DNA from 3 places in the Enterobacter sp. SA197 genome. Region 3 is predicted to be linked to each of the others. Evidence: predicted binding sites of a transcription regulator. Region 3 holds the regulator's gene; each other region holds the start of a gene.

Region 1 (4,577 bases), 310 kb from region 3:
AGGCTTTCAAGTTCAGTTTTTAACAGCTCTTCCAGCCCACGGGCCGTACTGGCAAACAGAGAAATCATAAGGTCACTTAACTTTAAAGAAAATTGTTGCGCATTATAGCCAATCTGACGTGCATGTCATAAAGTTGAAGGCTTATTTTCGTCGGCAGAGGAAACGGCGTGGCTACCCTCTCGCGTCTTTTTATACATCCGGTTAAATCTATGCGCGGTATTGGCCTTACGCATGCGCTGGCAGACAGCAGTGGTCTGTCATTTGACCGTATCTTCATGGTCACTAAACAGGATGGCACCTTTATTACAGCGCGGCAGTATCCGCACATGGTGCGCTTTATTCCCTCCCCTTTGCCTGACGGTCTGCATCTGACCGCGCCGGATGGCACCAGCGCGGTGGTACGTTTCGCTGATTTTTTACCAGAGGGCGAACCCACCGAGGTGTGGGGAAACCACTTCACTGCCCTGGTTGCGCCAACGACCATTAATCGCTGGTTGAGCGGCTTTTTTGACAGCGAGGTGCAGTTACGCTGGGTTGGCCCGACGCTGACGCGGCGCGTCAAACGCTTTGATGCTGTACCGCTCTCTTTTGCCGATGGATTTCCGTTCCTGCTAACCAATGAGGCGTCACTGCGCGATTTGCAAAATCGTTGCCCGGCCAGTGTCAGCATGGAGCAGTTCCGCCCTAATCTCGTGATTACGGGCGCTCAGGCGTGGGAGGAGGATAGCTGGCGGGTGGTGCGCATTGGTGAGGTTATCTTTGATGTCGTGAAGCCATGTAACCGCTGCGTGCTGACCACCGTTAACCCGGAGCGCGGGCAGAAACATCCCTCTGGCGAGCCGCTCAATACATTAATTCGGTTTCGCACCGCACCGGATACCGGCAGTGTCGACTTCGGGCAGAATTTAATTGCCCGCAATAGCGGTGTCGTGAGGGTTGGTGACGCGCTCGCCGTGCTGGATCGCGCGCCGGCCAAACCCTATGGTGCGGGTAAGGTTGTGGGCTCCATCGAACCCGAACAGCAGACCGCAGGCGAAGTGGATATTGTCTGGGAAGGGAAACGGTTCCGGGGAAACAATCAGCAGATCCTGCTTGAGCAACTGGAGAGTCAGGGCATCCGCATCCCCTATTCCTGTCGGGCGGGTATTTGCGGCTCTTGCCGCATTCAGCTTATTGAAGGTGACGTCAAGCCGTTAAAACAATCGGCGGTGTCGGCTGAGGGTTCCATTTTGAGCTGCTGTTGTGTGCCGAAAACGTCCTTAAAACTTAAAGGTTAAACCGCCTGCTCATAGCTGAAGCTATCAACATGAAGTTGTGGCTTCAGTCGGTCATTCATCACTTTTATTGCGTCACCTAACTGCATGGTGCGTCCGGCTATCACCACCCCGGGCTGCGCCAGCAAGCAGAGGGCCGCGTTTTCACCGGACTCCACCACCAGCAGATTCACCGACTCACCGGTATCACTTAACGAAACGCTGGCAGCCATTCCCGGTGCGGGAGACCAGGGGGCGTTGTGGCTCATAAAGTGCCAGCTTTTTGGCATTTGTGGTTTCAGAAAGCGGATGGCAACCAGCGCATTGAGCACCAGTTCAGCGCGCTGCTCGTTGCTGAGCATAAGATCCCGACATTTTTCGTCGAAGGAGAAATAGAGGGCTGCGTCATCGACACAGAATCCGCAGGGAGAGAACGCATCCGGGGTAAGCATCTTACGGGCAAAACGTGAACGGAAAATCATGCCATTGGCCAAATCGAGCATCATGCGATCGTGCTCATCATCATAAAACCAACGCCAATTATCATCAGGTTTAATTCGCATACCGTTCCCCCTCGCCCTTGGTCATCCCTTAATCCCAAAGTCCTTTTTACCGCTTCGCTTATTACCAGAATTAAGAAAAGACTAAAATGTACAAATTAGCAACAGTGAGGGAATATAAATCAACCAGGGCCTGAAATAAAGCCCTGGCGGGGTAATTCGGGAGAAAAGATCAGATGTGGGTAACGATTTCTTTAATCAGTGGAGGACCTTTAAAAATAAACCCGGAATAGATCTGAACCAGCGAGGCACCGGCTTCCAGCTTCTCGCGTGCGGCAATCACCGAATCGATGCCCCCTATGCCAATAACCGGCAAGCGACCTTTTAATTCCGCGCTGAGCTGGCGAATAATTTCAGTACTCTTTAATTGTAATGGGCGTCCACTTAACCCACCCGTTTCATTGCAATGTTTCATTCCCTGAACCAGAGAGCGTTCGAGCGTTGTATTGGTGGCAATGACGCCATCAATATTGTGGCGAACTAAACTGTCAGCGACCTGAATCAATTCCGCTTCGCAGAGATCAGGGGCGATTTTCACGGCGACGGGCACATATTTATGGTGGATTTGTTGAAGCGCCGCCTGTTTAGTTTTTATCGCGCTTAACAGTTCATCCAGCGCTTCGCCATATTGCAGTGTGCGCAGCCCAGGGGTATTTGGCGATGAAATATTAATAGCGATATAACCTGCATAGGCATAAATTTTCTCCATGCAAATCAGGTAGTCATCTTTACCCTGCTCCACCGGCGTGTCTTTATTTTTGCCGATGTTAATGCCCAGGACGCCGTCAAAACGGCTCTTTTTCACATTCTCAACAAGATTATCAACCCCAAGGTTATTAAAGCCCATGCGGTTGATTAACCCTTCAGCCTCCACCAGACGGAAGATACGCGGCTTGTCATTACCCGGCTGCGGGCGTGGGGTTACCGTACCAATCTCAATAGCGCCAAAACCCATTGCGCCCAGCGCTTCAATGCATTCTCCGTTTTTATCCAGGCCCGCCGCCAGTCCGAGCGGGTTTTTAAACGTCAGACCCATACACTGCACCGGTTTTTCCGGCAGGCGCTGACGCACCAGCGCTTCAAGGGGCGTCCCTGATACACGACGTAGCTGTTGGAAGGTAAACTCATGAGCGCGCTCAGGATCGAGCTGGAAAAGGGCTTTACGAACGAAGGGGTAGTACATGAACTCTCCTGGATTCCCGGTGTGCAAACCGGGGGCGTATTATCTGTGATAACCGGAAGAAAGGGAATTGACCTGGGGCAAAAAAAGACTATCTCGACGCAATCGATTACCTGGCCAGCTGTTTTTATGCCTTTTTTCGCGTTTTAACGTCGAATAATGTATCTAAAGGAATAGTTCCCCTCTGCCAGACGTACTCTCGCGCTGGGTGTTACCAGGCAATGGACGCAGCGGTGATAAGGCGTAACCATGAACGTGGTCACTTTAGCGGAGCGCTCACGTTACCATCCGCTTCCAGCGTCTTGCCTGAACAAGCCCTTTCGCCCGTGAAGTGGCGTAAGGTATCGAGAGAAGAAACCGGGCAGGCGGCAATGCCTGCCCGGTTTACGATTACGCCAGTGCTTTACTGATTTTTTCGAACAGATCGCCGGAAAGATTATCCAGCGCTTTCAGTTTTTCCAGGGCGGCACGCATCAGCGCCTGGCGTTTCTCATCGTAGCGTTTGAGGCGGATCAGCGGCTCAATAAGTCTTGAGGCCACCTGCGGGTTACGACTGTTAAGTTCGGTAAGCATCTCTACCAGGAACTGGTAACCACTCCCGTCCTGCGCATGGAAAGCCGCCGGGTTGCTGCCTGCAAAGGCGCCAATCAGTGAACGAACGCGGTTCGGATTACTGAGGGTGAAGGAACGGTGGTGCAACAGGCCGCGAACCGTTTCAAGAACGTTATCTGCCGGGCTTGTGGCCTGCAATATCAACCATTTATCCATGACCAGACCGTCCTGATGCCATTTGTCGTCATAGGCCTGCATAAGCGCATCACGGCACGGCAACTGAGCCGCAACGGCTGCAGAGAGCGCAGCGAGTGCATCTGTCATGTTATCGGCACTATGATACTGCTGGCTGACCAGCTTATCGGCGAGCTGTGCATCACCAAACGCGATATAGCGCAGACAGGTATTGCGCAACGTGCGCCTGCCGATATCCGCATGTTCAACACGATAAGCATCGAGCTTGTTGGCGTTGTAAATCGCCAGCACCTCATCCGCCAGTTCTGTCGCCAGCGTGCGGGTCAGTGCTTCCCGCACCGTCGTAATAGCGAGAGGATCGATGACATCAAACAGTTCGGCGATTTCGCTGACCGAGGGGAGCGTCAGGATCTCAGCGGCCAGCGCCGGATCGATATGCTCATCAAGCAGAATGGCACGGAAGGCATCCGCCACGTGCAAGGGTAACGACAGCGGTTGTCCCTGCTGCTGACGGGCAACGTTAAGCTTGATGTGGGTTGCCAGCAGACTCTGCGCGGCGTCCCAACGGGAGAAATCGTTGCTGGCGTGGCGCATCAGGAACGTTAGCTGCTGATCGCTCCATTTATATTCCAGTTTCACCGGCGCAGAGAACTCGCGTAACAGTGACGGCACCGGCTGGAAGTAGACGTTATCAAAGACAAAAGTCTGCTCGGGTTGGGTCACATTCAATACATGGTGTACCGGATGCCCCTCTTTTTGCAGCGGGATTATCTTCCCTTCATTGTCATAAAGCTCAATGTCGAACGGAATATGCAGCGGATGCTTCTCCTGCTGCTC
Region 2 (4,577 bases), 1.5 Mb from region 3:
CGCTCACTGGTGTGTCGCAAAATATGCCCCAGGCACCGTGGAGTGAACCGGTTGAACTGAAATATCTGCTGGAAGAGAAGCTGGGAGTCCGCGTAAGGGTCGATAACGACTGCGTGATGCTGGCGCTGGCGGAAAAGTGGCAGAACGCCGCGCAGGAGCGGGACTTCTGCGTGATCAATGTCGATTACGGCATCGGTTCATCCTTCGTGATTAACCAACGCATTTATCGTGGGACGCTCTACGGTAGTGGACAGATTGGTCACACCATCGTTAATCCCGACGGAATGGCCTGCGATTGTGGGCGCTATGGATGTCTGGAAACCGTTGCCTCGTTGAGCGCCCTGAAAAAACAGGCGCGGATCTGGCTGAAATCTCAACCGACTCCGGCTATCGACCCTGACACGCTTACCACCACGCAGTTACTTGCAGCCTTTAAGGCGGGAGATGCGCGGGTCCAGGCCTGGGTGGAAAACGCCGCCAGCGCCATTGGCCTGAGTTTGTATAACTTTCTCAATATCCTGAATATCAACCAGATATGGCTCTACGGGCGCAGCTGCGGATTTGGCGAGCGCTGGCTGAACGCCATTGTGCAACAGACGGGGTTAAACCCGTTTGATCAGGGCGGGAACCCACGCAATAAAACCACCCACATTGAAATGGGGCGGTTAAGCCGCGAGCAGCAGATCATGGGGATTGGTTATTTGTACGTCGAGGCGATGCTGAGCGAAATAATGTAATAGCCGGTGGTCTGGTATATGCCGTTCATTGATGCGCACTCGCACGGGTGTCGCCCCTGACGCCCCAATCATGCAGCCACATATTGGTAGTGGAACCGAATAAGGCGTCTGGCCTACACTGCGTTTATCCATCCCTTCAGTACAGTGGCGCCGCTCATATGCTTAAGCACCTCCTGCAAACTTTAAAAATGGGGTACGTTAAGGCGTTCGACTGCTATGGCAGGGATACGAAGCTTGAGTATCTGACGATTTTGTCCTTTCAGCAGTGCTGGTTTGCCTTTTACTTATGGCAGCCTTACACCAGCGACTACTCGTTAATTATCTTTCTGCTTTTTATCCTGCCGGTTGCGTCAAGCAATGCCCGCTGCATACGTTATTGCGGTTACTCCCGCGCGCTGTGCCTGCTGTGGTTTATTGCGCCTTATGTGCTGTTGTTCCTGCCTTTCATACTCAAAAAAAGGCAAGTGACGCCACTGACGCCATAAAAAAAGCCCGCTATGCGGGCTTTTTCATCACGCAACGGGCTTACGCGTAAACCGGGAAGCGCGCACAGATAGCCAGGACTTTCGCTTTGACGCTTTCGATAACAGTCTCATCGCTGATGTTATCCAGCACGTCACACATCCAGCCAGCCAGCTCTTTGACTTCCGCTTCTTTAAAGCCACGACGGGTTACCGCCGGAGAACCGATACGGATACCGGAGGTCACAAACGGGCTCTTCGGATCGTTCGGTACGCTGTTTTTATTCACGGTAATGTTGGCACGGCCCAGGGCGGCATCCGCTTCTTTACCGGTCAGGTTTTTATCCACCAGATCCAGCAGGAACAGGTGGTTTTCCGTGCCGCCAGACACTACTTTGTAACCACGGTTCAGGAACACTTCCACCATCGCTTTGGCGTTTTTCGCAACCTGCTGCTGGTAGACTTTGAACTCCGGCTCCATCGCTTCTTTGAGCGCCACTGCTTTTGCGGCGATAACGTGCATCAGCGGGCCGCCCTGCGCGCTTGGGAAGACAGCAGAGTTCAGTTTCTTATACAGCTCTTCGTCACCGCCCTTCGCCAGGATCAGGCCACCGCGCGGACCCGCCAGGGTTTTGTGGGTGGTAGTGGTCACCACGTGAGCGTGGGGGACCGGGTTCGGGTAAACGTCTGCGGCAATCAGACCGGCAACGTGGGCCATGTCAACGAACAGGTACGCGCCGATGCTGTCGGCGATTTCGCGCATTTTTGCCCAGTCAACGATACCGGAGTAGGCAGAGAAGCCGCCGATGATCATTTTCGGTTTGTGCTCTTTAGCCTGCTTCGCCATGTCTTCGTAATCAATTTTACCGGACTCATCAATACCGTAAGGAATGATGTTATAGAGCTTGCCGGAGAAGTTAACCGGAGAGCCGTGAGTCAGGTGGCCGCCCTGCGCCAGGTTCATGCCCAGAACGGTATCGCCCGGCTGCAGCAGTGCGGTATAGACCGCGAAGTTTGCCTGAGAACCGGAGTGCGGCTGCACGTTGGCATAGTCAGCACCAAACAGTTCTTTGGCACGGTCGATCGCCAGCTGCTCTACCACATCAACGTATTCGCAGCCACCGTAGTAACGTTTGCCCGGGTAACCTTCGGCATATTTATTAGTCAGCTGAGAACCCTGAGCCTGCATTACACGCGGGCTGGTGTAGTTTTCGGAGGCGATAAGTTCAATGTGCTCTTCCTGACGTACTTTTTCTTGCTCCATAGCCTGCCATAACTCGGCATCATAATCGGCAATGTTCATTTCACGCTTTAACATCCGCTTCTCCTGCTCAGCTAACAATAAAACCGCTTAAATTGAGGCCCGTTTTGGGGAACGGCTCACAGTATAACTGAATCAAATCTTGATAACAGGTCTTGACAAAGGTTTTTACGCAAACGATTGGCTGCCCGTCAGACAAGGGTTTATGAGATCAGTCACTTTGCCTTAGCAACGGAATTCTTTTCACCTTTGTGATGCAGCAACTTCATCTTGTTTTTACCGCATGCAGATAAAGGCTTTACAAACGCAGGGGTAAATCTATAACATGTATTTAAAATGCATGTTATAGAAAATCATAAGGAAGACATCATGCTCGACGCCCAAACCATCGCCACGGTAAAAGCCACCATTCCCCTGCTCCTGAAAACGGGTCCGAAACTGACCGCCCATTTTTACGATCGGATGTTTACCCACAACCCTGAGCTCAAAGAGATCTTTAACATGAGCAACCAGCGCAATGGTGACCAGCGGGAAGCGCTGTTTAATGCCATTGCCGCCTACGCCAGTAATCTGGATAACCTTGCTGCCCTGCTCCCTGCGGTAGAAAAAATTGCCCAAAAGCACACCAGCTTTCAGATAAAACCCGCCCAGTACAATATTGTGGGCGAGCATCTGCTGGCCACGCTCGATGAGATGTTCAGTCCGGGGGAGGCGGTGCTGGAAGCCTGGGGCAAAGCCTACGGCGTACTGGCAGGGGTATTCATTCAGCGCGAAGCGCAGCTCTATCAGCAGAATGTTGAGAAAACCGGCGGCTGGGAAGGCACCCGCGCGTTTCGTCTGGTCGCCAAAAAACCACAAAGCGCGCTTATCACCAGTTTTGAATTCGCCCCTGTAGATGGTGGCAAGGTCGCTGACTACCAGCCGGGGCAGTATGTTGGCATCTGGCTGAAGCCCAAAGCTTTCGCCTTTCAGGAGATCCGCCAGTATTCCCTGACTCGCGCCGCCAATGGCAATACCTACCGCATCGCGGTAAAACGTGAAGAGGGTGGCCAGGTTTCCACCTGGCTACATCAACATGCCCGTGAAGGGGATATTGTGCACCTGGCCGCGCCCGCAGGGGATTTCTTCCTGACGGTTGCCCCCACAACGCCTGTTACGCTGATTTCCGCAGGCGTAGGCCAGACCCCTATGTTGGCGATGCTGGATAGCCTGGCACAGGCTAAGCATCAGGCTCAGGTTAACTGGTTTCATGCATCGGAAAATGGTTCAGTACATGCTTTTGCCGATGAAGTGGCCGCACACGGCAGCGCCCTGCCGCGCTTTCTATCACACGTCTGGTATCGTGAACCTGCCGCTGAAGATAAAGCGGCGGCACGATTCAGCCATGAAGGTCTGATGGATTTAGCGCAGTATGAAGAGGCAGTCAGCGACCCGGATATGCAGTTCTATCTCTGCGGGCCTGTAGCCTTTATGCAGTTTGCCGCGACGCAGTTAGTGGGGCTGGGAATTAATACCGATAACATTCATTACGAATGTTTTGGTCCGCACAAGGTGCTGTAAAGCAGGAGGCCCCTCACCTCCGGGCGAGGGGCTAAAAATCAGATTGCCGCGTCATCCTCTTCGCCGGTACGAATACGTACCACGCGCGCGACATCAAAGACGAAAATCTTGCCATCACCGATTTTACCGGTCTGGGCGGTGCGGATAATGGTATCCACACAGGTGTCGACGATATCGTCGGTCACCACGATTTCAATTTTCACCTTCGGCAGAAAATCCACCATGTATTCCGCACCACGGTAAAGTTCAGTGTGGCCTTTCTGGCGACCAAAACCTTTTACTTCAGTTACCGTCATCCCGGTGATGCCAACTTCGGCCAGCGCTTCACGCACGTCATCCAGTTTGAAAGGTTTAATAATCGCATCAATCTTTTTCATGGTGGGTCCTTATACACGCTTGCCAGTAGTCGTCTTCGTAATCGGTTGCTCACACTACCATATCCGTAACGCCTTTACTCTTTAAAGTCGTTAGCATCGAGTTCATGCCGGGAGAGCAGTTTGTAAAATTCCGTTCGGTTGCGCCCCGCCATTCTTGCCGCATGGGTGACATTCCCCCTCG
Region 3 (4,577 bases):
ATAACCTCGCTCAGCGAGGATTACTGGCAACGCCATTACGTTGGCGCACGCCGCGTTGTCACACCCAAGACTATTCGCTAGCGCATCATCTGCGCGGTAAAGGTCTTTCCATCCATGACAAAAAAAGCAGGCGGACACTCCGCCTGCTTTTTTATTACTCCACAGCAACGCAGGTGCGACGCGGCGAATTCCTGCCTGATAACCACACCAGTAATAAGGCCAGACCCGCAATCACCGCGCCGGCCACTGGTACAAACGCATAACCTGCGCCCGCTGAAATAACCCCACCGCCAGCGGCCGCACCGAGTGCGTTACCTAAATTGAAGGCACCAATATTCACCGAGGATGAAAGGCCCGGCGCCTCATGGGCGACACGCATCACCCGCATTTGCAGCGGCGGCACAATCGCAAAGGTCGCCGCTCCCCACACGACCATACTGATAGCGGCACCAACTTCGCTGCGTGCCAGCCACGGAATGGCAACCATAATGGCGATAAGCAGCATCAGGAAGCCTTTCAGCGTACCGGTTACCGACCGGTCAGCCAGCCTGCCGCCGAGATAGTTGCCCAGCGAAAAGCCAATACCAATCAGCACCAGCATCGCGGTAATGAAGGCGGGCCCGGCGCCAGCAATACTGTGAAGCACCGGGGAGATGTAGGTATAGAGGGTGAACATTGCTCCCGCACCAAGCACGGTCGTAAGCAGTGCCGATACCACCTGCGGGCGCATCAGAACCGCCAGCTCTTTGCGCACGTCAGGTCGCTCACCGGCAGTGCCTTTTGGCAAAGAGAAATACAAACTGACCATGGCAACAATGCCAAGTCCCGCCGTGGCGAGGAATGACATACGCCAGCCAATGGTTTCACCAAGCCAGGTGGCCGCAGGGACACCGCCAATATTGGCAATGGTCAGTCCCATAAACATGGTGGCAACCGCGCTGGCCTGCTTCTCCTTTGCCACCACGCTCGCCGCCACCACCGACCCAAGCCCGAAAAAGGCGCCGTGGTTGAGGCTGGTAATAATTCGCGAGAGCATCAACGTGGTGTAATCGGGCGCAATGGCGGATAACACATTGCCCAGCGTGAAGATTGCCATCAGAAAGATTAACGCATTACGACGCGCGCGATGCGAAAGCAGCAGCGTCATTAGCGGCGCCCCCACCATTACCCCTATTGCATAGGCGCTTATCAGCATCCCTGCCGCTGGAATCGACACATCGACACCACGGGCAATGACGGGCAGAAGTCCCATCGGGGAGAATTCCGTCGTACCGATGCCGAAAGCGCCAATCGCCAGGGCAAGCAGTGGATAATTAATTTTCATGTTTTATACGCTCCGGAAATGCCGTGTCGTCGGGCGACACCGTCACAGAAGGCAAAAGTATGACATTAATCACAAAAAACAGCAGTCAATGAATCGCGAAAAGAGAATTGCTGGGGAGGGAATAATCGAAGGGGAAACAGCGAGGGAGCTCGCGCTCCCTCGGGGTAAATCAGTTCAGAGCGGCAGTCATTGCGCCTGCAACAATCAGAGCAAGGACAACAACGGTAGTCATTAAAGAAAACTTCAGGTCGGTACTCATCAATTTTTCTCCTTTTTTAAATCCCCACAAAAAGTGAGATAGCGCATTTTTGCATAAATAAACGTAAAAATCTTGCAGGAATTAGATTGATATACGTTTTACCTCTTCCCCTTTTGTTCAAGATAAGACAAAATTCGACGCTAAATTTATTAGCGTACCGGCCATTGACTCCCCTCCTGACGTTCAGTGTCTTTTTCCCGGCGTAAGTTTCCCCTCGCGCGGCGAAAGGGTGAAGGCAGGCAAACGTTTACCTTATGTATTTTCAGGAGCTTATGATATGGCATGGAGTGACATCTGATGGCAACGATTAAAGACGTAGCGAAGCGAGCAAACGTTTCCACCACAACCGTATCACATGTAATTAACAAGACGCGTTTCGTGGCTGAAGAGACACGAAATGCCGTGTGGGCTGCAATTAAAGAGCTTCACTACTCGCCGAGTGCCGTCGCCCGTAGCCTGAAAGTGAATCACACCAAATCCATTGGTCTGCTGGCGACCAGCAGTGAAGCGGCCTATTTTGCCGAGATTATTGAAGCCGTTGAGAAAAATTGCTTCCAGAAAGGGTATACCCTTATCCTCGGCAATGCGTGGAATAACTTTGAAAAGCAAGGGGCTTACCTGTCGATGATGGCGCAAAAGCGTGTCGACGGTTTGCTGGTCATGTGTTCTGAATACCCGGAATCCCTGCTTACGATGCTCGGCGAATATCGTCACATCCCAATGGTGGTGATGGACTGGGGTGAAGCAAAAGCCGACTTCACGGATACCGTTATCGATAACGCGTTCGAAGGCGGCTACATGGCCGGTCGTTATCTGGTTGAACGTGGTCATCGTGATATTGGCGTCATCCCAGGGCCACTTGAGCGCAATACGGGCGCGGGCCGCCTGGCGGGTTTCATGAAGGCAATGGAAGAAGCGCACATCAGCGTACCGGAACACTGGATTGTCCAGGGTGATTTTGAACCGGAATCGGGCTATCGCGCCATGCAGCAAATCCTCACCCAGTCTTCACGCCCTACGGCGGTATTCTGCGGCGGTGACATTATGGCGATGGGGGCACTCTGCGCGGCGGATGAAATGGGGCTGCGGGTGCCGCAGGATATTTCGGTGATCGGTTATGATAATGTGCGTAACTCACGGTATTTTACCCCCTCGCTCACCACTATCCATCAGCCGAAGGATTCGCTCGGAGAGACCGCATTCAATATGCTGCTCGATCGTATTGTGAATAAACGCGAAGTTTCTCAGTCCATTGAAGTTCACCCGCGTCTGATAGAACGTCGTTCGGTCGCTGACGGTCCGTTCCGCGACTACCGCCGTTAATCCCCTCCGTGGGGGCCGGTTAATCCTGCTCCCACAGCCATTCCCGGTTTAGCGTTTCACTGTCTCCCAGGTAATTCAGCAGCCAGTCCAGTGCCGGCGAGGCATCGTTTTGCTGCCAGGTCAGGCAGCAGGCAGCATCGGGGAATGGATTTTCGAGCGTAAGCGCCACCCACTCTCCTTTATCGAGCCACGGGCGCGCAAAATGCGCTGGCACCATGCCAACACACAGACCGGCGGAAAGACACGCCGCAGAAGACTCCCAGTCCGGCGCCACCACCCGTTTCTGGTTGTCCAGAAGCCAGGTTATGCGCTTGGGCAGGGAACGGGACGTGTCTTCACGCACCAGGGAAGGCCAGTTGCGCAATGTCTCGTCACTCAGCGGTGCGGCCATCTGCACCAGGGGATGGTGGCTTGCCACCACACACTTCCAGCTCAGCATGCCCATATCACGAAACGCGTAACGCCCTCCGACCGGGATCGCCTGGGTCGCGCCGATCGCCAGTTCCACCCTCCCGTCTGCCAGGGCATCCCAGACCCCATTAAAGACCTCCTGAAAGACGATCAGCTCAACATCGCAAAAATGGCGGTAGAAGTCGACTATCATCTGGCGGGTCCGCTCCGGCTTAACGATATTATCCACCGCAATAGCCAGCTGCCCGCGCCAGCCGTTGGCAATTTGCTGACACTGTTGTCGGGTGATCTGCATTTTTTTGATAACAGAACGCCCTTCTTTGAGAAATAACGCGCCAGCGGGGGTTAATTCGACATCCCGATGACGACGCTGAAACAGCTCAACGGCGAGCCATTCCTCCAGCTGACGTACGGTATAGCTCACCGCCGACGGTACCCGATGCAGTTCCTGCGCTGCACCACTAAAACTGCCATTACGTGCCACCGCATCAACGACTTCAAGTGAATATTCTGACCACATAGTCTGCCTGCAAAAAATTTGAAACCAGTGCGCAAATATTAGCGTTTCACAAGCTGACTTTCACTCCCTAGACTCTGTTTCCCTGTTTACCTGCATAAAAAGAGATAGTGCCATGCAACCAGGAAAAGGATTTTTAGTCTGGCTGGCGGGATTAAGCGTACTGGGCTTTCTTGCTACAGACATGTACCTCCCTGCTTTCGCTGATATTCAGCAAGATTTAAACACGTCGGCAGCAGTGGTCAGCGCGACGCTGAGCCTGTTCCTTGCAGGCTTTGCCGTGGCTCAGCTTGTCTGGGGGCCGTTATCCGATCGCTACGGGCGCAAACCCATTCTGCTCAGTGGCCTTACCATTTTTGCCTTTGGCTGTCTGGGCATGATCTGGGTTGAGGATGCCCGCTGGCTGCTGGCACTGCGTTTCATACAGGCCATCGGCGTCTGTGCTGCTGCAGTGACCTGGCAAGCGCTGGTGACCGACCACTATCCGGCGCAGCGCACTAACCGCATTTTTGCGACCATTATGCCCCTGGTTGGGTTATCTCCCGCCCTGGCCCCCCTGGTAGGAAGCTGGATCCTTGCACATTTTTCCTGGCAGGCAATTTTTGCTACCCTCTTCGCCATTACTGTTTTGCTGATGCTGCCTGCGCTGCGTCTGCGTTCCGTTACGCAGAAGGTAGCCGTGGATGCCAGTCCCGTCACCTTCGTCACACTGCTGCGTGACAAAGCATACCGTGGCAATGTGC

Evidence for each region. The regulator PurR, encoded in region 3, represses purine synthesis genes. The targets are predictions, from matches to a motif close to CANGCAAACGTTTGCNTG.
Region 1: the regulator PurR is predicted to act here: its motif matches at 3,092-3,109, upstream of pyrD (quinone-dependent dihydroorotate dehydrogenase).
Region 2: the regulator PurR is predicted to act here: its motif matches at 2,629-2,646, upstream of glyA (serine hydroxymethyltransferase).

Annotation. Positions count from the first base shown of each region.
Region 1 covers NZ_CP096393.1:1,840,909-1,845,485, reverse strand. Annotated here, with positions in the region: gene rlmKL (bifunctional 23S rRNA (guanine(2069)-N(7))-methyltransferase RlmK/23S rRNA (guanine(2445)-N(2))-methyltransferase RlmL) at 1-68, opposite strand, end outside; gene M1D91_RS08375 (YcbX family protein) at 168-1,277, shown strand; gene zapC (cell division protein ZapC) at 1,274-1,816, opposite strand; gene pyrD (quinone-dependent dihydroorotate dehydrogenase) at 1,986-2,996, opposite strand; gene pepN (aminopeptidase N) at 3,384-4,577, opposite strand, start outside.
Region 2 covers NZ_CP096393.1:3,657,062-3,661,638, forward strand. Annotated here, with positions in the region: gene M1D91_RS17140 (ROK family protein) at 1-737, shown strand, start outside; gene M1D91_RS17145 (hypothetical protein) at 896-1,222, shown strand; gene glyA (serine hydroxymethyltransferase) at 1,263-2,516, opposite strand; gene hmpA (NO-inducible flavohemoprotein) at 2,829-4,019, shown strand; gene glnB (nitrogen regulatory protein P-II) at 4,058-4,396, opposite strand; gene glrR (two-component system response regulator GlrR) at 4,471-4,577, opposite strand, start outside.
Region 3 covers NZ_CP096393.1:2,152,086-2,156,662, reverse strand. Annotated here, with positions in the region: gene M1D91_RS09975 (C40 family peptidase) at 1-81, shown strand, start outside; gene M1D91_RS09970 (MFS transporter) at 155-1,324, opposite strand; gene cydH (cytochrome bd-I oxidase subunit CydH) at 1,494-1,583, opposite strand; gene purR (HTH-type transcriptional repressor PurR) at 1,881-2,906, shown strand; gene punR (DNA-binding transcriptional activator PunR) at 2,926-3,837, opposite strand; gene punC (purine nucleoside transporter PunC) at 3,950-4,577, shown strand, end outside.